DNA from 2 places in the Desulfosporosinus meridiei DSM 13257 genome. Region 2 is predicted to be linked to the other one. Evidence: predicted binding sites of a transcription regulator. Region 2 holds the regulator's gene; the other holds the start of a gene.
What was found. Region 2 encodes CtsR, which represses protease genes until heat stress. Its sites were predicted from a motif close to AAGGTCAANNAAGGTCAAAT; they were not measured.
Positions count from the first base shown of each region.

Region 1: a site for CtsR is predicted at 7,260-7,279, ahead of DESMER_RS12305 (DnaJ C-terminal domain-containing protein). Genes of this name have one in related genera too.

Region 1 covers NC_018515.1:2,681,032-2,692,283, reverse strand. Annotated here, with positions in the region: gene DESMER_RS12335 (M18 family aminopeptidase) at 1-1,125, opposite strand, end outside; gene DESMER_RS12330 (GNAT family N-acetyltransferase) at 1,278-2,108, shown strand; gene DESMER_RS12325 (flavodoxin family protein) at 2,592-3,173, shown strand; gene DESMER_RS12320 (DegV family protein) at 3,264-4,136, shown strand; gene DESMER_RS12315 (phospho-sugar mutase) at 4,314-6,062, shown strand; gene DESMER_RS12310 (diacylglycerol/lipid kinase family protein) at 6,133-7,065, shown strand; gene DESMER_RS12305 (DnaJ C-terminal domain-containing protein) at 7,428-8,417, shown strand; gene clpB (ATP-dependent chaperone ClpB) at 8,475-11,069, shown strand.
Region 2 covers NC_018515.1:192,148-203,399, reverse strand. Annotated here, with positions in the region: gene DESMER_RS01000 (ATP-dependent Clp protease ATP-binding subunit) at 1-583, opposite strand, end outside; gene DESMER_RS00995 (protein arginine kinase) at 652-1,692, opposite strand; gene DESMER_RS00990 (UvrB/UvrC motif-containing protein) at 1,682-2,197, opposite strand; gene DESMER_RS00985 (CtsR family transcriptional regulator) at 2,212-2,682, opposite strand; gene DESMER_RS00980 (hypothetical protein) at 2,854-3,174, opposite strand; gene DESMER_RS00975 (M24 family metallopeptidase) at 3,366-4,553, opposite strand; gene rbr (rubrerythrin) at 4,785-5,372, opposite strand; gene DESMER_RS00965 (MDR family MFS transporter) at 5,571-6,782, shown strand; gene DESMER_RS00960 (NUDIX domain-containing protein) at 6,896-7,480, shown strand; gene DESMER_RS00955 (MoaD-like domain-containing protein) at 7,506-7,769, opposite strand; gene DESMER_RS22765 (nitrous oxide-stimulated promoter family protein) at 7,810-8,118, opposite strand; gene DESMER_RS00950 (RluA family pseudouridine synthase) at 8,493-9,380, opposite strand; gene DESMER_RS00945 (NAD(P)-dependent malic enzyme) at 9,607-10,863, opposite strand; gene DESMER_RS00940 (HpcH/HpaI aldolase/citrate lyase family protein) at 10,973-11,252, opposite strand, start outside.

The sequences.
Region 1 (11,252 bases), 2.4 Mb from region 2:
AACTGCTACAGCTTCGCAGAGGGAAGAAAAAATTGCTGAAGATTCAGCATCAGTAGTGTAACTTTGATTGGCACTTATTTTTATAACCGGACCGCCGTTAAGAACTGGATGATTAATCGGATCATGCTTTTCGCTGGCATTAGGATGAAGAGCATGTGCCATATCAGCAGAAATTAGAAACGAATGCTCAATGGCACGAAAGTAAGCCTCACGATCTTTTTTAAAGGCAAGTATAATACGTTCTAATACATGAGAAAGCAGAGGTGATGCTGCACCTTGCCTTGTGGTGCTTCCACATTCCTCATGGTCAAAGCAGATGAGCACTTGAGTTGGTAATGTCTGTTTTGCCTTGGCCATGGCTTGTGCTCCCGCATGGATCATAGCTAAATCATCTAAACGTGAACTTGATATGAACTCTTGTTGAAGTCCTACAAGACACCCTTTTTCTGCTTCATACAAGAATAGGTCAAAGTCCAGGATATCTTCTGGCAGACAGTTCAGCTTTTTGGCAAGATGGTTAATCAGAAGCCCTTCTTTTTGTAAACCTTCGGTGATTTGAGCCAATAAGGGCAGCATATCCTTTTGTTTATTTAATTCTAAACCCTCATTAACTCTGCGGTTCATATGAATCGATATATTTGGGATGACTAGCAAGGGCTGAGGGCTACGATAAAGAATGCTTTCAGGCGTAAACGGAGAACCCCCCCGTTTAATTATGCGACCTGCCAGTGAAAGAGGGCGGTCAAGCCAAGTATTAAGGATCGGGCCACCATAGGCCTCCACATTCAATTTTAGATATTTACCCTCGACTGACATCTCGGGTAAAGGTTTGACGCGGAAGGTAGGGCTATCTGTATGAGCTGCAACGAGACGAAAACCATGTTTCTCCGGTTCTCCCGAGCCCACAATGAAGGCCAGAAGCGCAGAATTATTGCGAGTAACAAAATACTTTCCGCCAGGGTGTAATGTCCATTTGTTTGATAATGATAATTCCTGAAATCCTTCTGGGATAAGGAGGGCTTTTATGCTGTCTACGGCATGGAAAGATGATGGGCTTTGTTCAATAAAGTCAAGTAGTTCTTGCGCAAATACTAGTTCCTTCTTACTAATATATGAAGTTGTCATTTACATACCACCTTTCTCATCTCAATTTAACTATAAGTAAATATTAGGCAAGTGGCAAATAATTATTTCCTGTACATGAAATCAAGTATATACTATTAGTAATCACTCATAATATGAAGCTTAAAACAAATACAGAATTGTGGGATATAATTTTGGAGATAAATATTAGAAATGTACATGTTGAAACACTTGCCAATCTTAACTTGCAGGAGATTACTGAAATATGGAATCGATGTTGGCTTGGTTATTATTATAATATGTCATATTCAAGAGAACATATGAAAGTTTGGCTTGAGTTAAGTCGAGTTTCTTTGGAATATTCCACAGCCATTTACCACGACAGGCGTGTTGTAGGATTTACTTTGCTTGCCATTGATAAAAATGAGGGATGGATTGCTGGGGCATGTATTGACCCTGCATACCGTAATAATGGTCTTTTTAAAATACTACTGGGATCACAATTAAATTTGGCAAAAAGTATCTTTCTGAAAAAAATCTACTTGGAAGTATTAGAACAGAATTATGCACGTAAAGCTTATCAAGCGATAGGTTTTGTCAATACCCGCCAACTTAATGTCTATCGTACCCTGAATATTAAGGAGTGTAAAAATGAAATTCTTAGGATTCCTCCGGTGTTCTCAACTACACTAGATGAGTATTTTATTAATCGCAGTCACTCTTTTTTCAGCCCTGCTTGGCAGAGAAGAGAAAGGTATCTAAGACGTTATAGCACTTATAAGGCATTTCTAAATGATTCTGAAACTGCTGGTGCCTTACTTAGCTGTGATAAGTCTGGATTATTGCTTGATGTATGGAGTTCTAACTTAGCTGGAGCAAAGGAAATTCTCTCGGCGATCCTACATCGCACCGATTCTGTCTTGTCGCTTATCAATCAACCTAATGATTGGATTTCTACGGCTCTTAGCTTGTATGGGATAAACCCAACTGCAAACCAATATGAAATGTGTCTTGAATTGTCATAAAGTTAGTAACCCGTGCATAAACTATTTAAGTCCGGATAATTAAAAGCGGGTCGGTATCTGTACAGCTGATAAGATTTTTGTTGTTAGTCCGTAATGAAAATTATTTCTGTTGTAAACTTTTATAATTTTTTCTAAATACTTGTAATTTTATCAAAAATGATATATAATCAATTGTTAACTAAATGGAAAGGAAGAATGCTTATGACACAAAAAGATCAATTAATGATTAATGCAATTTTGGAGTCTGTAGGACTAGAATCCATCAAGCCAACTCAGACCCAAAGGCGAATTCATGAAAAAGGATAAGTAATATAAGATAGTTACAGAAAGGGAGCGGTATTTTGACCCGGATTCTAATCCTAAAGTGTAACCTAATTAGCTTAGACCCATTCGGAAAAAGCCAAATATGAAAGCGAGATTCTTAAGTGCTAAGAACCTCGCTTTTGTACTTAGTGAGTAATTTAGTGAATGGAGTGAAGACATATGGCTTTATCAGTTTTAGGGATAGCCTGTAGTCCGCGGAGAAACGGCAATACGACCAGATTACTATTAGAAAGCATAAAAGATGCTCACACTGAGGGACATCAAGCAGAGTTGATTTATCTGACAGATCTTAAGATTAACCCTTGCCAAGGATGCGGAGCTTGCTCTACAAAAGGAATTTGTGTAATACGTGATGATATCTTAATACTCCAAGACAAGTTGGTAAACTGCAATCGCTTAATTATTGCTGCTCCGATATATTTTATGGGGATTAACTCTCAAACAAAAACTATGATAGATCGAATGCAAACCTTCTGGGCTCGTAAATATCTTCTCAATCAAACATTGGTTAAGCCGGCAGGACCTGAGCGAAGGGGTTTGTTTATTTCTACAGCAGGAACAATGTTGCCCAATGTTTTTGAATGTGCAGAGCGTTCTATAAAGACTTTTTTTCATATGTTGGATATTCAATACTCTAAGGCATGCTTATATAGTGGGATTGATCAGGCTGGAGATATTGAAAAATCCCCTGAGGCATTCCTAGAAGTACATAGAGCCACTCGATCGTTACTGATATCCTAAATATTAGAAAAACTTATCTAGTCGAATCATAGCTCATTATGTTATACTAATTATTACAGTATTATGCTTTTATGAAAGGAACAAGGCTTCATGCGACAAAACTCAGACCCTAAAATTGCAATTGTCACAGATAGCACAAGCGATCTTAATAATGACATGACAGAGGAACTTGGAATTGAAATTCTTCCATTGCATGTTGTTTATAAAGACCGAGAGTATCTTGATGGGCTAAATATCAGTCCTAATGAGGTATATGATAATATGGATGTTGAAGTTCCCACAACATCTCTACCGTCCCCTGCAGAAATTTCAAATTTGTTTAGCCGACTGAGAGATGAAAACTATACACATGTTCTCTCTATGCATATATCAAGTGGTCTAAGTGGCACTTACGAGACAGTAAGTCAAGTTGCGAGAGAATTTAAAGAAATGAAAATCGAAGTTATGGATTCAAAAGCGCTTTCAATGGGGCTGGGTTTTCCCGTTTTGGAAGCTGCTCGAAAACTTCAGACCTCGACAGACTTTCAAGAAATAGTTAAGATAGCACAAAGCGTTTCCGGCAAAACTAAACTATATTTCGTCTTATCTACATTAGAATATCTTAAACGTGGTGGACGTATAGGATATGTATCCGGTACTATAGGTGAGCTACTCAATATTAAACCAATTATTTCTGTAAATTCAGAAGGCAAATATATTACATATGCTAAAGTTAGAGGGCGGGATCAATCTCTTAAAAAATTATTTGATATTTTGATTGAAAGCACTCAAGCAGGTCAATATCTTGTGGCTATTGTACATGGTGGGGCTGAACAGGAAGCGCGCAAGCTATGGCAGAAAGCCAAAGAACTACCCAATATAGAAGAATTGTTCTTTAACCAGATTAGCCCGGTCATGGGCGTTCATACAGGCCCTGGGCTTGTAGGTGTTATAATTTCTCCAGTTGTCGTAGCTCAGTCATAGACTGAGCTTTTTTGTAGACTAACTTATCGCTCTTATTACTATAATACTATCTAGCAATTAACTGAGTTGTTAAACTAAGTTTCGGTATGCTATACTCACTTAATAGGGAAGATTATCCAGTTGCCGGGATTGTTTCAATTGGAAACAATCCATGAATACAAAAAGGAGGATTATTGGGTGAGCATTCAAGATCGATATCGCTTATGGTCGGAAAATTCCTACTTTGATGAAGAGACAAGATTAGAGCTCAAAAACATTATCGATCCACAAGAAATTGAGGAGCGTTTTTATACGGATTTAGAATTCGGAACGGGTGGGCTAAGAGGAATTATTGGTGCGGGCACAAATCGGATGAATAAATATGTCATCCGAAAGGTAACTCAAGGTTTAGCAGAGTGTGTTTGTGATCAAGGGGAAGAGGGCATGAAGCGTGGAGTCGTTATTGCCTATGATTCGCGGAGGTTCTCACCTGAATTCGCACTCGAAGCAGCCTTAGTGCTGGCACGTAATGGAATCAAAGTATATCTGTTTGAGGCACTTCGTCCCACACCAGAGTTATCGTTTGCTGTACGTTATTTACAGGCCTTAGCAGGGATTGTAGTTACTGCAAGTCACAATCCAAAATCCTATAATGGCTATAAAGTATATTGGGAAGATGGTGGTCAGGTACCACCGGCGAAAGCAGATCAAATTCTTGCTCGTATTAACGCTCGTGAGAGCTGGCTTGGTATTGAGACTCTTTCAGTTGAAGAAGCTAAACAGCTCGGTTTACTGCAAATAATCGGTCAGGATATTGATGAGCCTTATCTTGCCCGGGTTCATGAGCTGGTACTATATCCTGAACTTGACAAACAAAAAGGTAAAGACCTTAAAATTGTTTATACCCCTCTGCATGGAGCAGGAAATATGCTCGTTCGAAAGGCACTAGCTGAACTTGGTTTTAGTTCAGTCACTGTTGTAGCAGAACAAGAACATCCCGACCCTAACTTCACGACAGTTCCCTATCCCAACCCTGAAATTCCAGCAACTTTTGAACTTGCCCGAAAATATGGTAATAATCTTGAGGCAGATTTATTACTGGCAACTGACCCTGATGCTGATCGTTTAGGAGTTGCTTTACGCACTCCTGAAGGGGACTATGTGCAGCTGACCGGAAATCAAATCGGAATTATTCTAACTTATTATATTTTATCTCAGAAGAAAGCCTTAGGAATTCTACCAGACAATGCAGCAATCATCAAAACAGTCGCTTCAACAGACTTGGCTGATCAAGTTGCGCAATATTTTAATGTTCGCGCAGAGAATGTGCTGACTGGGTTTAAATTCATTGCTGAAAAAGAAAAGGAAATGGAGGAAGGAGGCTGGGGTTCCTTCCAATTTGGCTTTGAAGAGAGTTATGGATATTTAGCTGGGGACTTTGTTAGAGATAAAGACGCAATTATAGCTTCGGTTATCTTAGCTGAAGCGGCACTTTATTATCAACAGGTAGAGAAACGTAATTTCTTTGCTGTTCTTGATAGTATCTATCAACAATTTGGTTATTATCTAGAGGATCAAGAATCCCTGACTTTCGAAGGTAAACGTGGTAAAGAAGAAATAGCTTTAATAATGGATTCTTTTCGAAACTTGGATATCCACGAAATGTGTGGCATCTTGATTGGAAGAGTAGATGATTATGAACAGAGAATGGGAAAAGACTTAAGAACCGGTGAAAACTATTCTCTTAAACTTCCGCGTTCCAATGTATTAAGATATTCTTTTGCAGAAGGCGGGTTTGTGATGGTGCGTCCCTCCGGAACGGAGCCAAAAATTAAATTTTACTTCTCCGTGAAAGGAGCTACCTTGGAGGAGGCTGAGGATTTACTTCATGGCGTAAAAGAAGATGTCATGTTTCGAATAGCTAAAATTCGAGCTGGAGAATTATAATAAAGGAATTTTATAGTAAACGTCGAATTCTCCCGAGATGAGGCGCTACCAAAAGGGGAGAATTATCTAAATGCATAAAAGTAGCCGATGGTTCGCTATTGTTAATCCGCATTCCGCGAACGGCAAAACTCGGAAACGATGGCCCCACTATCTTAAACGTCTGCGTGATGAAGGATATCTTATTGATTATACTTATACGACTGGACCGGGTGAGGGTACCCGTATCACCCGAAATCTCTTGAATGACGGGTATACACATATTATCTCTGTGGGAGGAGACGGAACCATGAATGAGGTGGTCAACGGTTTCTTCTCAGATAATCTGCTTATTAATCCACAGGCTGAACTGGCTGTTTTTTCACATGGCACCGGCTGTGACTTTATTCGCACATTACAAATTCCTAAAGGGATTGAGGGTTTTATTCAAATCTTAAAACGAGGCAATAAGCGTCAAGTAGATGTTGGGGAAGTACTCTTTTACGATAACTACGGAAAGCAGCTTCAAAGATATTTTCTCAATGTTGCTGATGTTGGTTTAGGTGGGGAAACCGTCGCACGAGTTAACCAACAAAGTAAACTCCTTGGAGGGAAGCTCTCCTTTCTAATCGGTTCAGTTATAAGCATTTTTAAGTATCGCAATAAGATGATGAGCTGCGAAATTGATGGGAAAGTCATATGCAGTGGTCGTCTTAATAGTATTATGGTTGCAAACGGTCGTTATATCGGCGGTGGGATGATGATCGCGCCACATGCTGAGTTAGATGATGCTCTATTCGATGTTGTGGTTTTAGGTGATTTCTCAACTTGGACAATATTAAGAAATATTCCTAAGATATATCGAGGAACCCATCTAAAAATCCCTGGAGTTGGGGTATATAGAGGTCAATCCGTGGTAGTATCATCTGATCAAAGGATTTTGCTTGATCTGGATGGAGAGCAGCCCGGACATGGTCCGATCCAGTTTAGACTGATGCCAAGTATACTATGTTTATGGGGATATTAATAACAATGTTTCATGTTAAGAACGGTCTGTTTCCACTGGCGAAGTGGAAGAGGCCGTTTTTTGCTTTGATGTTATAGAGGTGAACTGGAGGATGGGAGATTAAGATTAGAGATACTCAACTTGAAATAGGATATCCCAAAATCAATGATAACCTATCGTAATGTAACCCAAAGGTCAATATTGGTCAAGAAAATCTCTGACCAATATTGACCTTTGGGCTTAAATGAACTATAATTTGGATAACAAGTAAAAATTACTGAGAATCTTAATAGTATAAATCTTGTTAAAAAATTTTAGGATAGAAAATTGTTGGGAATAGTTATTATATAAACAATACTTAGATGAGTTTATGAGGTGATTTTATGGATTTTAAAGATTACTATGTCAGCTTAGGAGTTTCGCCTGATGCCGACGAAAAGACAATAAAAAAAGCCTATCAGAAATTAGCTAAAAAATATCACCCTGATGTTAATCCAGGCGATAAGGGTGCCGAAGAGAAATTTAAAGAGGCAACAGAAGCCTATCAAGCAATCAGTGATCCTGAAAAACGACGTAAGTACGATGAACTCCGTCAAGACTACCAACAATGGAAAGCTCGGGGAGGAAGAGGGGACTATAATTGGGATCGTTGGCAGTCCAACCCTAGTGGTGGGAGTGGAGGATATACCTACACTATGTCTCCGGAAGATATTGCAGATCTATTTGGTGGTACAGGTAGAACCGGAGGATTCAGTTTTGGCGGGGAAGGTTATTCAGATTTCTTTTCTACGCTTTTCGGGGGAATTGGAGGAGCAGGACGGGGGTTTGGCGGAGGTGGAACTGTTGGGCGTCCTCGACCAGGTCAGGATCTAGAAGTGGAGGTTCAAGTAACCCTCGAAGAATCTTATGCCGGAACTACAAGAGTCGTTAAAACTGGAGATAAACAAATCGAGGCCAAGATTCCAAAGGGTGTGCGAACAGGTTCGAAAGTAAGACTATCAGGTCAAGGTGGAGCTGGCATATCTGGCGGACCGGCAGGTAATCTATATCTAATCATAATCGTTAGCCCTCATTCGAGTTTTGTTCGAGAAGGGGATAACTTAAGGACTGAAATTCCAGTTGATTTCTATAGAGCTATTACCGGCGGTGAAGTAAGTATCCGAACATTCGATGGGGAAGTCTTGCTAAAAGTTCCTCCCCTTTCTCAAAGTGGAAAGAAATTTCGCTTAAAAGGTAAAGGAATGCCTAATTTAGAAAAGTCCACTCAGCACGGAGATCTCTTTGTCGAAGTTACAATTAAATTACCTGATAATATGAGTGATCCAGAGCTTTCAGCCCTTCGTGAATTGGCGGCAAATCGAGGTATAAAGTAATTTAAAAATCCCCAGCCAGAATAACTATTAACCAGCTTAAAAAGGAGTGAGAACATTATGTCATTTGACACAAACCGTTTTACCCAGAAATCTCAGGAAGCAATTTCAGAAGCGCAAACAATGGCCGAACGAAATGGAAACAGTTTAGTAGAGCCTGAACACCTTTTGCTCACCCTATTAGAGCAAGGTGATGGAGTTATTCCTCAGGTTTTAACGAAATTAGGTATAGCAGTCGGCAGTCTAATCTCGACGATTCGTCAAGAGCTTAACCGTTTTCCACGAATTAGTGGAAGCAATGTGCAAATGAGTATCTCTCCTCGTCTAAGAAATGTATTGGTGGCAGCTCATGATGAGATGGCTCCTTTTGGGGATGAATATGTAAGCACAGAACATCTTTTGCTTGGAATTTGGGAAAAATCTGGAGGAGCGGCGGAAAAGGTACTCAAGCAAGCCGGATTGACTAGAGAAAAATTACTTCAGGCCTTGCGTGAAATCAGAGGTACTCAGCGGGTTACAAGTCCAAACCCAGAAGGAACTTATGCAGCCCTCGAGCAATATGGACTAAATTTAGTACGACAAGCAAGGCGAGGTCGACTTGATCCGGTTATTGGCCGTGACGAAGAAATCCGCCGAGTTATTCAAACTCTTTCTAGGCGGACTAAGAATAATCCGGTTCTGATCGGTGAGCCGGGGGTAGGGAAAACTGCAATTGTTGAAGGGTTAGCCCAAAGAATTGTTAGGGGAGATGTGCCTGAAGCAATCAAAGATAAACAGGTGATTTCACTTGATATGGGAACTTTAATTGCCGGGGCAAAATATCGAGGAGAATTTGAAGAACGGTTAAAAGCTGTACTCAAAGAAATCCAGGATCGTGATGATGTAATATTATTTATAGATGAGTTGCATACTGTAGTTGGTGCAGGGGCAGCTGAGGGTGCGATGGATGCCAGTAACATGCTTAAGCCAATGCTTGCCCGGGGAGAACTCAGCATGCTGGGGGCTACAACACTCGCTGAATATCGAAAGTACATTGAGAAGGATGCTGCTCTTGAGAGACGATTCCAACCGATTATGGTTGATGCGCCTACGGTTGAAGATACTATATCGATTCTGAGGGGTCTTAAAGAACGCTATGAAACTCACCACGGGGTACGAATCACCGATGGCGCAATTATAGCTGCTGCAGTATTATCAGATCGCTATATTAGTGATCGTTTTCTTCCTGATAAAGCTATTGATTTAATTGATGAAGCTGGTGCACGGATGCGTATGGAAATTACCAGTGATCCCTATGAATTAGATCAAATAAAGCGGCGAATGATGCAGTTGGAAATTGAACGGGAAGCATTGAAGAAGGAAAAAGATGAAGCAAGTAAAGAACGCTTGGCTAAGATTGAGGAAGAGCTAGGTAATCTAAAGGAAGAACGCTATGGAATGGAAGCTCAGTTGCAAGGGGAACGTGAGACTCTAATTAGAATTCAACAACTTAAAGAAGAAGTGGATCGATCCCGAACCTTAATGGAGCAAGCCCAACAGCAGTTAGACTATAATAAAGCTGCAGAACTTCAATACGGTATAATTCCTAGCTTAGAGAAGGAACTTAAAGCTACTGAAGAGAAGCTTCAAGTTAAGAAAGACACTTTACTAAAGCAGGAAGTCGTAGAACAAGATATAGCTGAGGTCGTTGCAACCTGGACTCATGTTCCGGTTACTAAACTTTTGGAAAGTGAGTTGCAAAAGCTTGTCCAAATGGAAGATCGGATTCATCAAAGAGTTATTGGTCAAGAAGAAGCTGTCCGCGCAGTAGCTGATGCTGTTCGTCGAGCACGTGCCGGGCTGCAAGATCCCAATAGGCCGTTAGGATCGTTCCTTTTCTTAGGTCCAACAGGTGTTGGTAAGACAGAATTATCGAGGGCCTTAGCAGAATTTTTATTTGATGACGAACAAGCAATGGTAAGAATTGATATGTCCGAATATATGGAAAAGCATACTGTTTCACGATTAATTGGAGCTCCTCCGGGTTATGTAGGTTATGAAGAGGGCGGACAACTTACGGAAGCGGTACGACGTAAACCTTATAGTGTTATACTGTTTGATGAAGTGGAGAAGGCTCATACGGATGTTTCAAATGTTTTACTTCAGCTTTTAGATGATGGAAGATTGACGGATGGACAGGGAAGAATCGTCAATTTTAAAAATACTGTAGTAATCTTAACCAGTAATATTGCCAGTCCGTCAATTCAAGAGCTGACTCAACGTAATGCTAGTAAAGAGGAAGTTAGAAACACTATTAACGGAGAACTTAGACACTACTTCCGGCCAGAATTTCTTAACCGACTCGATGAGATAATAGTCTTCCATCCACTCGGACGCGAGCATATTGGTCAAATTGTCAATATCCAACTCAATCAGTTGCATAAACGTTTGAGCGAAAGGAAATTGACATTGGAGCTGTCCTTAAAGGCGAAAGAGCAACTCACTAACGAGGGATATGATCCGGTGTACGGAGCAAGGCCACTTAAGCGAGTAATCCTACAGCGGTTGCAAAACCCTTTGGCCCTTAAACTATTGCAGGGGGAATTCAAGGAAGGACAAAGGATTCTGGTAGATATAGATGATTTTGGAAACTACTCATTTTCCAGTAAAGATTAGGATGTCCAGATATTAATCGTCTTAGATTAGGGAGTTAGTAATGCTGCACTCCCTAATTTTTTTTGTGGTTTTTTTAAAGGGCTTAGGGGAAAGATTTGCATGGATTGTTAAGTAAATTTATATTGTGGTTATGCTAAATACCTTTGATAAAACTTGGCTCTAATGAAGACAAACTGTATAATG
Region 2 (11,252 bases):
CCTTTTCCCTTCCGATTACAGGATCCAAACGTCCTTCCCGGGCTTGTAAAGTCAGATCTCTTCCAAACTCATTTAAGGCTGGCGTAGTCACTGAGCCGGCATTTTTGGAAGCCGGAACTGAGTTGGAAACCGGTATGGCAGCTTCATCAAACTCTCCACCCAGTAATTTGGCAACTTGTTTCCATACCCTTTCAGGACTTACATTAAGATTTGCTAAGATACGAGCAGCAATTCCCTCTCCTTCCATGATGAGACCCAAAAGTAAGTGCTCAGTTCCTATATAATTAACTTCTTGGCGATGAGCTTCCTCATTAGCCAATTCTAAGACTCTTTTTACCCGAGGAGTGAAACCAACCTCCCCTTTAATTGCCTGACCAACTCCCGTGATTTGTTCAATCTGACTTAGTATCTTTGCAAGATCTAAGTTCATTCCCGTTAGAGCTTGGGCAGCAATACCTTCTCCTTCTTGAATAAGTCCCAATAAAACGTGCTCAGTCCCTACAACTTGATGCCCCATTCTTTTGGCTTCTTCTTGGGCAATCGCTAATACCTTTTGTGCTCGTTCAGTATAACGTCCCTTCATTATCTTTCATCCTTTCTGTCCTTTGCCTATACTTCTATGATTTCATTTATTCAGATGTCTAAACCTGTCTACGCGATCCGTTCTCGTACCAAACGTGCCCGTTCCTGATCCCGCAGACCGGGATCAAGTTCTCGATCAAGGATATACTGTAAGCACCCCGGGCGGGTATCAACAATTAAGGTTGCAAAACAATCTTTAGTTTTAGGCAATAAACCCATGTCTGTACCTAAGCGATCATGGGATAAAAGATGCATTGCATCTTCAGAGGAGAGCAATCGAGCGTTCTGCAAAGTTCCCCTGGCTCTCCAGACCTTATCTTCTAACAGCATTGGAGTTTGTCGGCGAAGAAGATCTCTCGCCTGTAGTTCATGCTCAACAATCTGTCCGGTTACCGCATCCAAATGAGAGAGAATGTCTTCTTCACTTTTGCCGAGAGTAATTTGGTTCGAGATTTGATAGATGTGCCCAAAGGCTTGTGACCCCTCACCATATAACCCACGTACAGCAAGCCCCAAACGAGTCACTGCACCTAAAACCTGTTGAACTTGTTTTGTGATAACAAGTCCCGGCAAATGAACCATAACCGAAGCTCTTAACCCTGTCCCTACATTAGTAGGACAAGAGGTTAGATATCCTTGACTCTCTCTATAAGCAAAATCAAGCTTTGCTTCTAATAAATCATCGAGACCTGTTGCTAAACGATGAGATTCCAGAAGTTGATTTCCTGGCAAAAGCACTTGAATTCGCAGATGATCTTCCTCATTGACCATTACCGCATAGCGATGATCAGGAGCCAAGGCTACACCCCTAGCCCCAGTGGCCCCTCCCAGACTTGGACTAATCAGATGTTTTTCGATAAGAACTTGTTGTTCAATAGTATTCAGTTCTGTTAAAGGTATATAAATCAGATCAACATTATTACCCTCATTATCCGTCAACACCTTGGCAACTGTTTTTTCAACCTGAGCAGCCCCTTCTGAATTAAGCCCATGGGGAAAAGGGAAATCCTCAAGGTTACGTGCTAACCTCACCCGGCTGCTTATAACAACCGGAGAATCGGTTTCACTCATCCAGGCGCTATGCTGCAACAATAATTCCTTACGAATCACTTTTTTCCCCTCCTTTTGATTGCTCAAATTCGCGGATCTGATCTCTTACTACAGCAGCCTCCTCAAAGGCTTCTTGTTGAATCAAGGCTTGGAGTTTTTCTTTAAGTTTTCGTTGTTCCAGGCGATTTCTCAGATCTGCTCCCCGTCTTGCCGGAATCTTTCCGACATTTTGACCACCGCCATGAACTCTCCTCAACAATGGTTCAAGCTGCTTTTCAAAGGTTTCATAACAGGTACTGCAGCCAAGTTTTCCGACTTGCGTAACTTGGGAAAAGCTGATTCCACATTTAGGGCAGGTCATCTCTGCCGGTTGGTCTTTTGTAGGGGCATTAAAGCCAAAGAGTGCCTGTAAGAACTCGGGAACTATGGCTGGGTGAAAGACAAAACTTACCTCTTGGGTATTTTTGGCACACGCCTCGCAAAGATGAACTTCCCGAGTTTTTCCATTCTCTGTTATGAAAAATTGCATAATAGCTTCTTTTTGTTTACAATGCTGACAAAGCATTTCAAAACCCCCTTTTAGACTAAATCATCTCGACTCAGTGTTGTTAAAATATCTTTCATTAGAGATGCACGCAATGTGTCCCAGTCTCTAAATTCTCCTGCTAAATTGTTTCCTGAAAGGATGCTCTTAATCAAGGCCGCTTCCCGAATTGTCACCAACTCCTCATCCAAGAGCCTGTTAACCAAAGCATTTGATCGATCACGAGAGAGGTGTTCTCCAATCAATTGGCGCATAACCTGCTGATACTGTCCCTCAATTCCGAGACCCAGGCGAATAATCCTCAGATACCCCCCGCCCCCCCGCCGACTTTCCACCAGGTAGCCACGTTCAACTGTAAATCGAGTATCTAATACGTAGTTAATCTGAGATGGGACACATTCAAACTCTCCTGCAAGTTCGCTTCTTTGTAACACAATGTAACCTTCTGTCGTCTTCTCTAAAATCTGCTTTAGGTATTCTTCAATGCGATCCGCCAGGTTTCCCATTGCTTATGTCTCCTTGTCAGTTAGTATTTTTTAGATTATTGACCTTTCCTGACCTTCTATTAATATGATACCGAAATTCTATTAAATTTGCAAAGATTTTTACAAAAAAAATAAGAAGGCACTAATAATTTATACTAGCCCTTCCTCACGAACAATATGCAAGGGGTTACCCTACTTCGAGAACAAAACAAAGTAAAACCATGAAGATATGGTTAAAACACCAACACTCCCTAAAAGCCAAATTACCGGTTGGCCTTCCAGGCGCTTAGTATAAACATCTTTCCGCGGAAAATCGTCCCAAATTTGCTCTATCTCTTTGGTATGCGATGGTTTATCTATTAAATTATCTATCGGTTTATCCGTTGATTCACCAAGCTTTCGCATCCCGGTTTTTGATGAAGTCACTCGCGGGGATATGTCATTCCATTGTAAGGTACCCTGTAGCATAAGCTGAAGTTCCCTCGAACTTAACGATACATATTTTTCTTTCATGGTTGCCTCCACTAGTCTCGGATCAAGTACTCTAAAGAATTTGTCCACGTATGCTAATTCGCGACCCACAAAAAAAATCCCTGCTGCTTAAGCAAGGACGTTTGTCCTGAAATATTTACATAATCGCCCTTTATAAGCCATTTAGCTTCATATAACCCAGCAAAGTGTTGCTAAGCTGGCATTTTTCATGTTTAGACTTCAATTAATTCTCGTGGTGTTGTAGATAAATATCGTGCGCCTAGTTCAGCTTCGATGACAACAGTATCTTCAATTCCGACAGCTCCAATGCCCGGAAAAACAAACTTAGGTTCGATTGCTACAACCATCCCCTTTTTTAAGACTATCTTTGACCCTTTACTGATGGTTGGAAGTTCATCCAGTTCTAGCCCCACTCCATGTCCAATAAAACTAACTCTGCTTGTTCCAAAACCCATAAAGTTCTCTCCATAGGGAGTATTCTCGCTAACCCACGTTAGAATTTCCTCATAGACCTCACCGGCAATCCTTTCCGGAATTAAGGCACTGCGGATTCTCTCTTCAACCTGCCGGGCAGTTTCATAGGCCATTCTAAGCTCTTGAGATAAAGGCTTCAAACTTAATATTCTAGTTTGATCAATTTGATAGCCATCGACCACCGTTACCATATCCACAACGATTGGTTCACCTATTTGAATCTCATGCAATGATGCGCCATTTGGATGAGCAACTGAAATACCTGAACCGGTTATCGGCGCATCAAAACTACTGTGTGCAGTTGAGCCTGCACCTGCGGTTATTGTTCCAACATACAACTCTGAATTAAATCCTCTCATTCGGACAAGCCCATCATGCCCTAGCGCTCTGGCTTTGCCTGCTAATAAACCTTCTAGCTCAACTTCTGTCATACCCGGCTGAAGAACTTCCTTAGCGAATTCCATGACTAATGACATGATTTGGGCACTCTCTTCCAGTCTGGCTATCTCCCAGTCTGATTTCATTGAACGCTGCAGACGGATTTCGCCGGAAATATCTACCAACGTAATCTCCGGGAAGGATTTGCGATAACGCTCAAAATTGTTTACCGGAAGAACGTCGAGTTCTAAACCCATCACTCTTGGCAAAGGAAGTCCTGCTTCTTGAATATCCTTAGGAATTTTTGATATCCCTTTGAGGGGAATCACCTGCCAGGAACTTTCTCTCTGCGCTCTCTCAAAATCGCGATAGGCCAGCACAATTGGCTTTCCCTTATCCGGGATATAAACATGTACATTTTGCGCTGTTCCACTAAAATAGAGAGTATCTGCTCTTTGCACCAAAAGCGCACCTTCGACACCTTTATTCTGGAGACTTACTTGAAAATCCGCTACTCTTTTTTGCAACTCTGTTAATGGTGTTCTCACTCATTTCCCCCCTCGTTTTTATTTAATATTCCGAAAATTTTACTACTATTATGTATATTTTCTTCTAAGATTGCAAGGTTTTTCCTTATAAAAACAAGTGCCTTAGGGCATTGAGAATTAAGAAGCAGTCTGCTTTCACTTCGATGGAAGTGGAAGAGACTGCTTTTGCTTTGCTGCTAGGTGAAATGTGGGGCTGAAAGACCAAGATTTATAAGTTTGAGCACAGCTATCCTAATATTTCTCCGGCAGTTCTTCAAAATAACCCTGAGGATGAGCACAAGCCGGACATTGACCCGGTGCCTCAGGGCCTTCATGAATATAGCCGCAGTTTGTGCATTTCCACACTGTTGGGGAATCTTTCTTGAAAATTGTCCCCTGCTCAATCCCCTTAGCATAATGATCAAACCGTGTCATATGATGCTTCTCGACTTCGGCGATTTTCTTAAAGACTGCTGATATATCAGAGAAACCTTCCTGCGCGGCGATATCGGCAAACTTTGAGTAGATTTCAGCCCACTCTTCCCTTTCTCCTGCTGCTGCAGCTTTTAAGTTTGTCAGGGTATCTTTATAAACCAACGGATAATCGGCGTCAACATGGATAATCTCTGTCTCTTCCTTTGTGTGCGCAACAAGAAGTTTATAAAAAACCTTAGCATGCTCTTTCTCATTATCTGCCGTTTCTTCAAAAACAGCTTGGATATGTTGATACCCCTCTTTCTTGGCAACTCCGGCAAAAAATGCATAACGATTACGCGCTTGTGACTCTCCCGCAAAGGCGTCGCTTAAGTTTCTAAAGGTCTTAGTTTCCGAGAATTTCATAATTCACACACTCCTTTTCGGTAGTTTCTCACACCTGACCCATTTTTTATGCTTAAAAACTTTGACTTCTGATCTATGAGGCCAGCAAATCTTGTCCTAAACCTTTGATATTTTGGTTTAAGCAGTTATGAAGGTTTCCTTATAGGAATGTCGAATTAATTATAGAAGGGAAACTATACACCTAAGGTGGTCTTACTTTTGAAATTCAAACCTGTAGATATTCCGCCCTCAGTCATGATTTTAATTATTGGCGGATTTACACAATCGGCTGGGCATTCTTTGATGTGGCCCTTAAATAGCCTCTTTATGCATTCTGTATTAAACCGTACATTAACAGAAGCCGGTACACTGCTTGCCATTCAATCAGCGGTCTCTCTGATTGGCCAAATCTTCAGTGGCTTCCTAGCGGATCGTTTTGGACCCAGACGAATTATGATTATAGGTCTCGTGGGAGCTGTTCTCTCCGTCGGTTCCATAGGGCTCCTGCCTATTTGGGAGGTTTATGTCCCTGCACTTATCTTTTTTGGCTTAGCTCAAGCCTTCATCTTCATTCCACTTAACGCCCTTATAAATTCAATCTGGCCTGAAGGAGGGCGGCGTGGATTCAATCTGCTTTATGTTTCTAATAATGCCGGAGTAGCTGTTGGTACCGCTATAGGAGGATTGATTGCCCAAGTATCATTTCGTCTTATCTTCTCACTTAATGCCCTGGCTTTCTTAATTTATCTGCTTTTAGTACTCATTGGTATTTCTAAGCAAGAAACTCATTCTAAACCGGTTCCGACTAGGTCAAAGGCTAAGAGACTATCCAGAGATAGGAGCCTTAATGTACTGTTTTCTTTAGCAGGAGGAATATTCCTAGTCTGGGGAGCCTACGTACAACTTGTGACCATCTTGCCGGTGGTAATGAACCAACGAGCTTTCTCTTTAATTTCCTACAGTATTCTTTGGACCCTAAACGGCGTTTTTATAGTCACATTACAGCCATTACTAACTTGGATTATTCATAGATGGGCCAACTCTTTCCAACGCCAGTTCTATCTAGGCAGTCTTCTTATGACCCTGGGCTATGTGATTTTTTTAGGCCAATTACCCTATATGTCTTATGTGATTGCCATGTTTATTATAACACTAGGGGAAATGCTCATTTTGCCGGCAATACCGGCAGCTGCAGCTCAAATCTCTCCGCCGGGAAAAGAAGGTGCTTATCAAGGGGTTGTGGGGGGAGCTACCTCCGGCGGGCGGATGATTGGTCCCTTACTAGGGGGGATAATGTATGATTTCGGTGGCGGCTCTAATGTCTGGATCCTTGCAATTGGCTTTATGGGTATATCTTTAATCTTATTTTTTATATATGGAAAAACACTTAAAAACTTTCTCTCTTTCCGAAATAATCAAAGCCTTAATTAGCAGTAGTTACTTTAACTAATTTTATGAACCACTACATAAGGTAAGCACACCTTACAAAAACTGATCCTTAGATTGAAAAAAGAACAAACTGTATGTCGAAAGGAACTCAGCCAATGTCATATTATACAAAACCTTATATATATTGTCCTTTATGTGCTAAACCACTTGTAAAAACTGTGATCGACAACCAGCTTCGGAGCTCCTGTTCAAACTGCTCCTATATTGATTGGGGGAATTTTTCTCTTGGAGTCGGAGGGGTACTCTGGAATAATGAAAAAGTTCTTCTTGTCCAACGCAACCATAATCCCGGTAAAGGAGTATGGACAATCCCAGGAGGATACGTTAATCAAGAAGAACCGATTGAGGTGGCAATTGAACGGGAGATCCTTGAAGAGACTGGGCTAAAGGCAAAACCTCTATCGATTATAGCCCTCCGGGATCGACCGTCGGAGAATTCCTTCGAGAAACATGATCTATACATTATCTTTTTAATGAGCTTTCAAGGCGGATCTCTTAAAGGACAGAAGGAAGAAGTCAGTAATCTCGGCTTCTTCAGCTTAGAACAATGTGCTGCTCTTCAGATTCCTCAACTAACCTTAAAGGCTATTGAGGTTTCCCTCACTGATACTAAAGGTCTTTCTGGCGCCGGCGATCTGAAGCTTCTTAGCAGTTTGTCTTCATTTTACCATTTGAGCTGATCCCCGCCCAAAATTTAGTAGTTGCTTAACCTCCTGCTGAAAGGAATCGTAAGCGAAAGGCTTTAAGAATCCCTGTCCAGTCCTTTTCCATAACTTTAAAGGTTACTCGAGTCGCCGGAACCTGAATTGATCCTAGCTGGCAAAGCCATGTATCACTGAGATCAACCTGCCAGTTGGGCCCAATAAGTGTACCTCTTTCATCTGATTTTCCTCCGATAGAAACAAAATACTCTAAGAGGTCTCTTCTTGGCATTCCTCTCATTTCCAGCGTATATTCTTTAACTTCCATAGGCTTACACTCCCTTAGGCGTATAAAAACAAGTAGTTTATTATCTATTCTTTGTACGTCCGTCAATTAAATGCCTAATAGCCGCAATTGGATGAGTATACATCATTCTTGGCCCTGAATATCGCATTATTTCTTTAATTTTGTCACGCATAAGAGGTTTATAACAATGTACCGGGCATTTAGAGCAGGTTGGCTTACTTTCTCCAAATTTGCAATGATCGAGGCGATTCATGGCATAGTCTGATAAATCCTGACAGCCCAGGCACAATTCGCCCTTAGTGTGGTGATGACTTTTGCAATACAGCTCAATCATCCTCTGCACAGTAGCTTTTTCACGATCTAACCTAATTCCTATTTAACTCATCTCCCTTCATGCTATGCATGTTATTGAGGAATTAGGGGAATCTACCTTTGATACTTATTAAAGGAGGCTGCTTATAATGGCAAAGAAGACCAATGATAAATCTCGAAAACCTGATAATACCGAGAAAATCCCTTTTCCTCATGACTCTGATAAAATTGGGAAAGACGTATCAAAAGAACGTGTTTAAACTGGCTTAATTTCCATCCAGCCCAAGCACTCCTTCAGCAAATATGAAACAAGGTCTTCAGGCGGTGTTTACACATCTACTAACTATGGTTTAAACCCTTCTGAGGATAAGCAGATATTTTCTGTAACACTGCCACTGACCTCAATTTGAGGGGAACAGATGGCAGCTTTTTTTAATTGGATTTGAACAGGTTTAGAAACTCTTTGGGAATACTAGCCTCATAACGAACCTCTTCTCCACTAATTGGGTGTTTGAAGGCTAACACCCGGGCATGAAGTCCGAGGCGCGCAATTGGCTGTTTTGTCGAACCATACTTTTTATCGCCAATTACACTATGTCCGATATCCTTCATATGAACCCGAATTTGATTTTTTCTCCCAGTTTCTAAATTTACTTCTAATAAAGAGTAATGTTTATTTTTCTTAAGGACTTTGTAATGAGTTATCGCTTTTTGTCCACCATTAGGAGTACGACTGGAGTACATGATGAAGGCTTTACTCTCCGTAAGCCAAGAAGTAATTGTGCCTTCTTCCTTGTTTACGGATCCTTCTACTACTGCAACATAAGTCCGCTCTAAGACCGTTTCCTTCCAGGACTTTTGCATCATTTGTTGTATCTTTTCACTTTTGGCAAACATCATGACTCCACTCGTCTCTCGATCAAGACGATGCAGCACAAAGATCTTATTTTTCGGATCTCTCTTCTTAACGTGGTCGCTTAAGATACTATAAGCGGTTTGTTCCTTTTCTGAATCTGTAGCAATCGAGAGGAGCCCAGCCTGTTTTTCAATGATTATTAGATATGGATCCTCATGAACAATATTTAGACCCTCAGGTTGCTTTTCTATCAACACCTTGTTCCAATTCACGACAACTTGTTGCCCTTCTTGAAGAGGATAGTCAAATTTTGATGTAATCTCAGACCCCACTGAAATCTGACGATGAGCTAGAAGAGATTTAATATCTTTGCGGCTTTTCTCAGGAAATTTCAGCATCAGAAACTTCATCAGCTCTACCGGCTCAGTCACCTCAAGACGAGTTTTCCTTTCCTTTTCAGTCATAGTATTTAGCTCCCTTATAGATATACATTTTTGCAGACTCCTTCATTTATGTATTTACTTCTCTGAAAAATCTATAGCCCTCAGAGGAAGGCCCGTAGAACCCATTTTCATCCCCATATTGTTAATCTCTCAATTTTACCAGCTATTACTGTCGACAGCAAATTCAATACCCTAGGCAAAACAAAAAGGGCCCTTGCGGGCCCTTTTTGGACTTTAAGAAAAACTCTTATTTATATTGATTAGCAAGTCTCTTCTTAAGGTTTTCAGCTACGAGTGCCGGGTCAATAGGATTTCTCGCAATTCCACTTTCGATAGCAGCTTTTGCCGTTGCGGCAGCAACAGCCGGAGCTACTTCAGGATTCAAGGTGCTAGGCATAATAAAGTTGGCATTGAGCTCTTCCGCAGAGACGCACTCAGCAATTGCTTTTGCAGCTGCAATCTTCATGGCGTCATTAATATCAGTTGCTCTGACATCGATTGCGCCACGGAACATACCAGGGAAGGCTAATACATTATTAATTTGATTTATTACATCAGAGCGACCTGTAGAAATGACAGCTGCGCCAGCCTCAAAAGCTCTTTCTATTGGCCAAATCTCAGGAATGGGGTTGGCCTGACAGAAGACAATAGGATCTTTGGCCATTGATCTGATCATTTCTTCATTAAGAACGTCTGCTGCCGATACTCCAATAAAGACATCAGCACCTACCAGCGCTCCCGCAAGGTCTCCGCTATATTTTTCTGGGTTAGTTGCTGCAGCAATTTGTTCTTTCCAAGGGTTCATACCTACTGTACGGCCTTGGTAAATTGCTCCTTTAGTATCACACATGATAACATTTTTAAGGCCAACACTCATCAATAATTTGATGATTGCTATTCCCGCCGCACCTGCACCATTGGCCACGACTTTAATATCTTCGATATTCTTGCCGACAACTTTAAGTGCATTATAGAGTCCAGCTAGAGTAACAACTGCTGTTCCGTGCTGATCATCATGGAAAATAGGTCCTTTAAAAATCCCACGGGCTTTGAGTCCCTCTTCAATTTGGAAACACTCAGGAGCTTTAATATCTTCTAAGTTGACACCTCCGAAAGTAGGTGCTGTCAATTCGACGATCTCAATTATTTTGTCAACATCTTTGGTATTAACACAAATCGGGAATGCATCCACATCACCAAAGGTTTTAAAGAGAAGAGCTTTACCCTCCATAACAGGCATAGAGGCTGCTGCACCAAGATCTCCAAGTCCTAGAATAGCCGTTCCGTTGGAGACAATGCTGACAAAGTTAGCATGATTTGTATAAATATCAAGGTTCTCAAGATCTTTTCCGATTTCTTTAACAGGCTCAGCAACTCCAGGAGAATAGGCGAGCGTCAGGTCATCTCTGTCACTAGCTGGGCATGTTACTCTTACTTCGAGTTTACCTGGTCTCGCTGCATGAAAAGCCAGGGCTTCCTCACGAAGGTTCTTAATGCGACTCATATGCATCTCCCTCTCATACCTTTTTAGTTTACGAGTAGCGGATATAACTTTTTAAGAATTGTTTGGTTACCCCCTTTAGAAAGAGGTAACCAAACAAACCATCAATTTATTACTGAGCGTTTTTAGCATCGATCTCAGCTTGAGCAGCTAAGATATCTTTAGCATTTAAGTATACTGGGGTATCAACCATTTTGCCGTTGTAAGAAACGGAAGCTTTACCTTTAGCGATACCTTCTTCTTCGAAGACTTTAACAACACCGGTAGCCCACTCAACATCAGCAGGATCTGGGGAGTACATACGGTTGGAAGGCTCAATTTGTCCTGGATGAATGATCATACGACCTTCATAACCCATTTGGCGTCCTTCAGCAACGTTTCTCTCGAAAGCT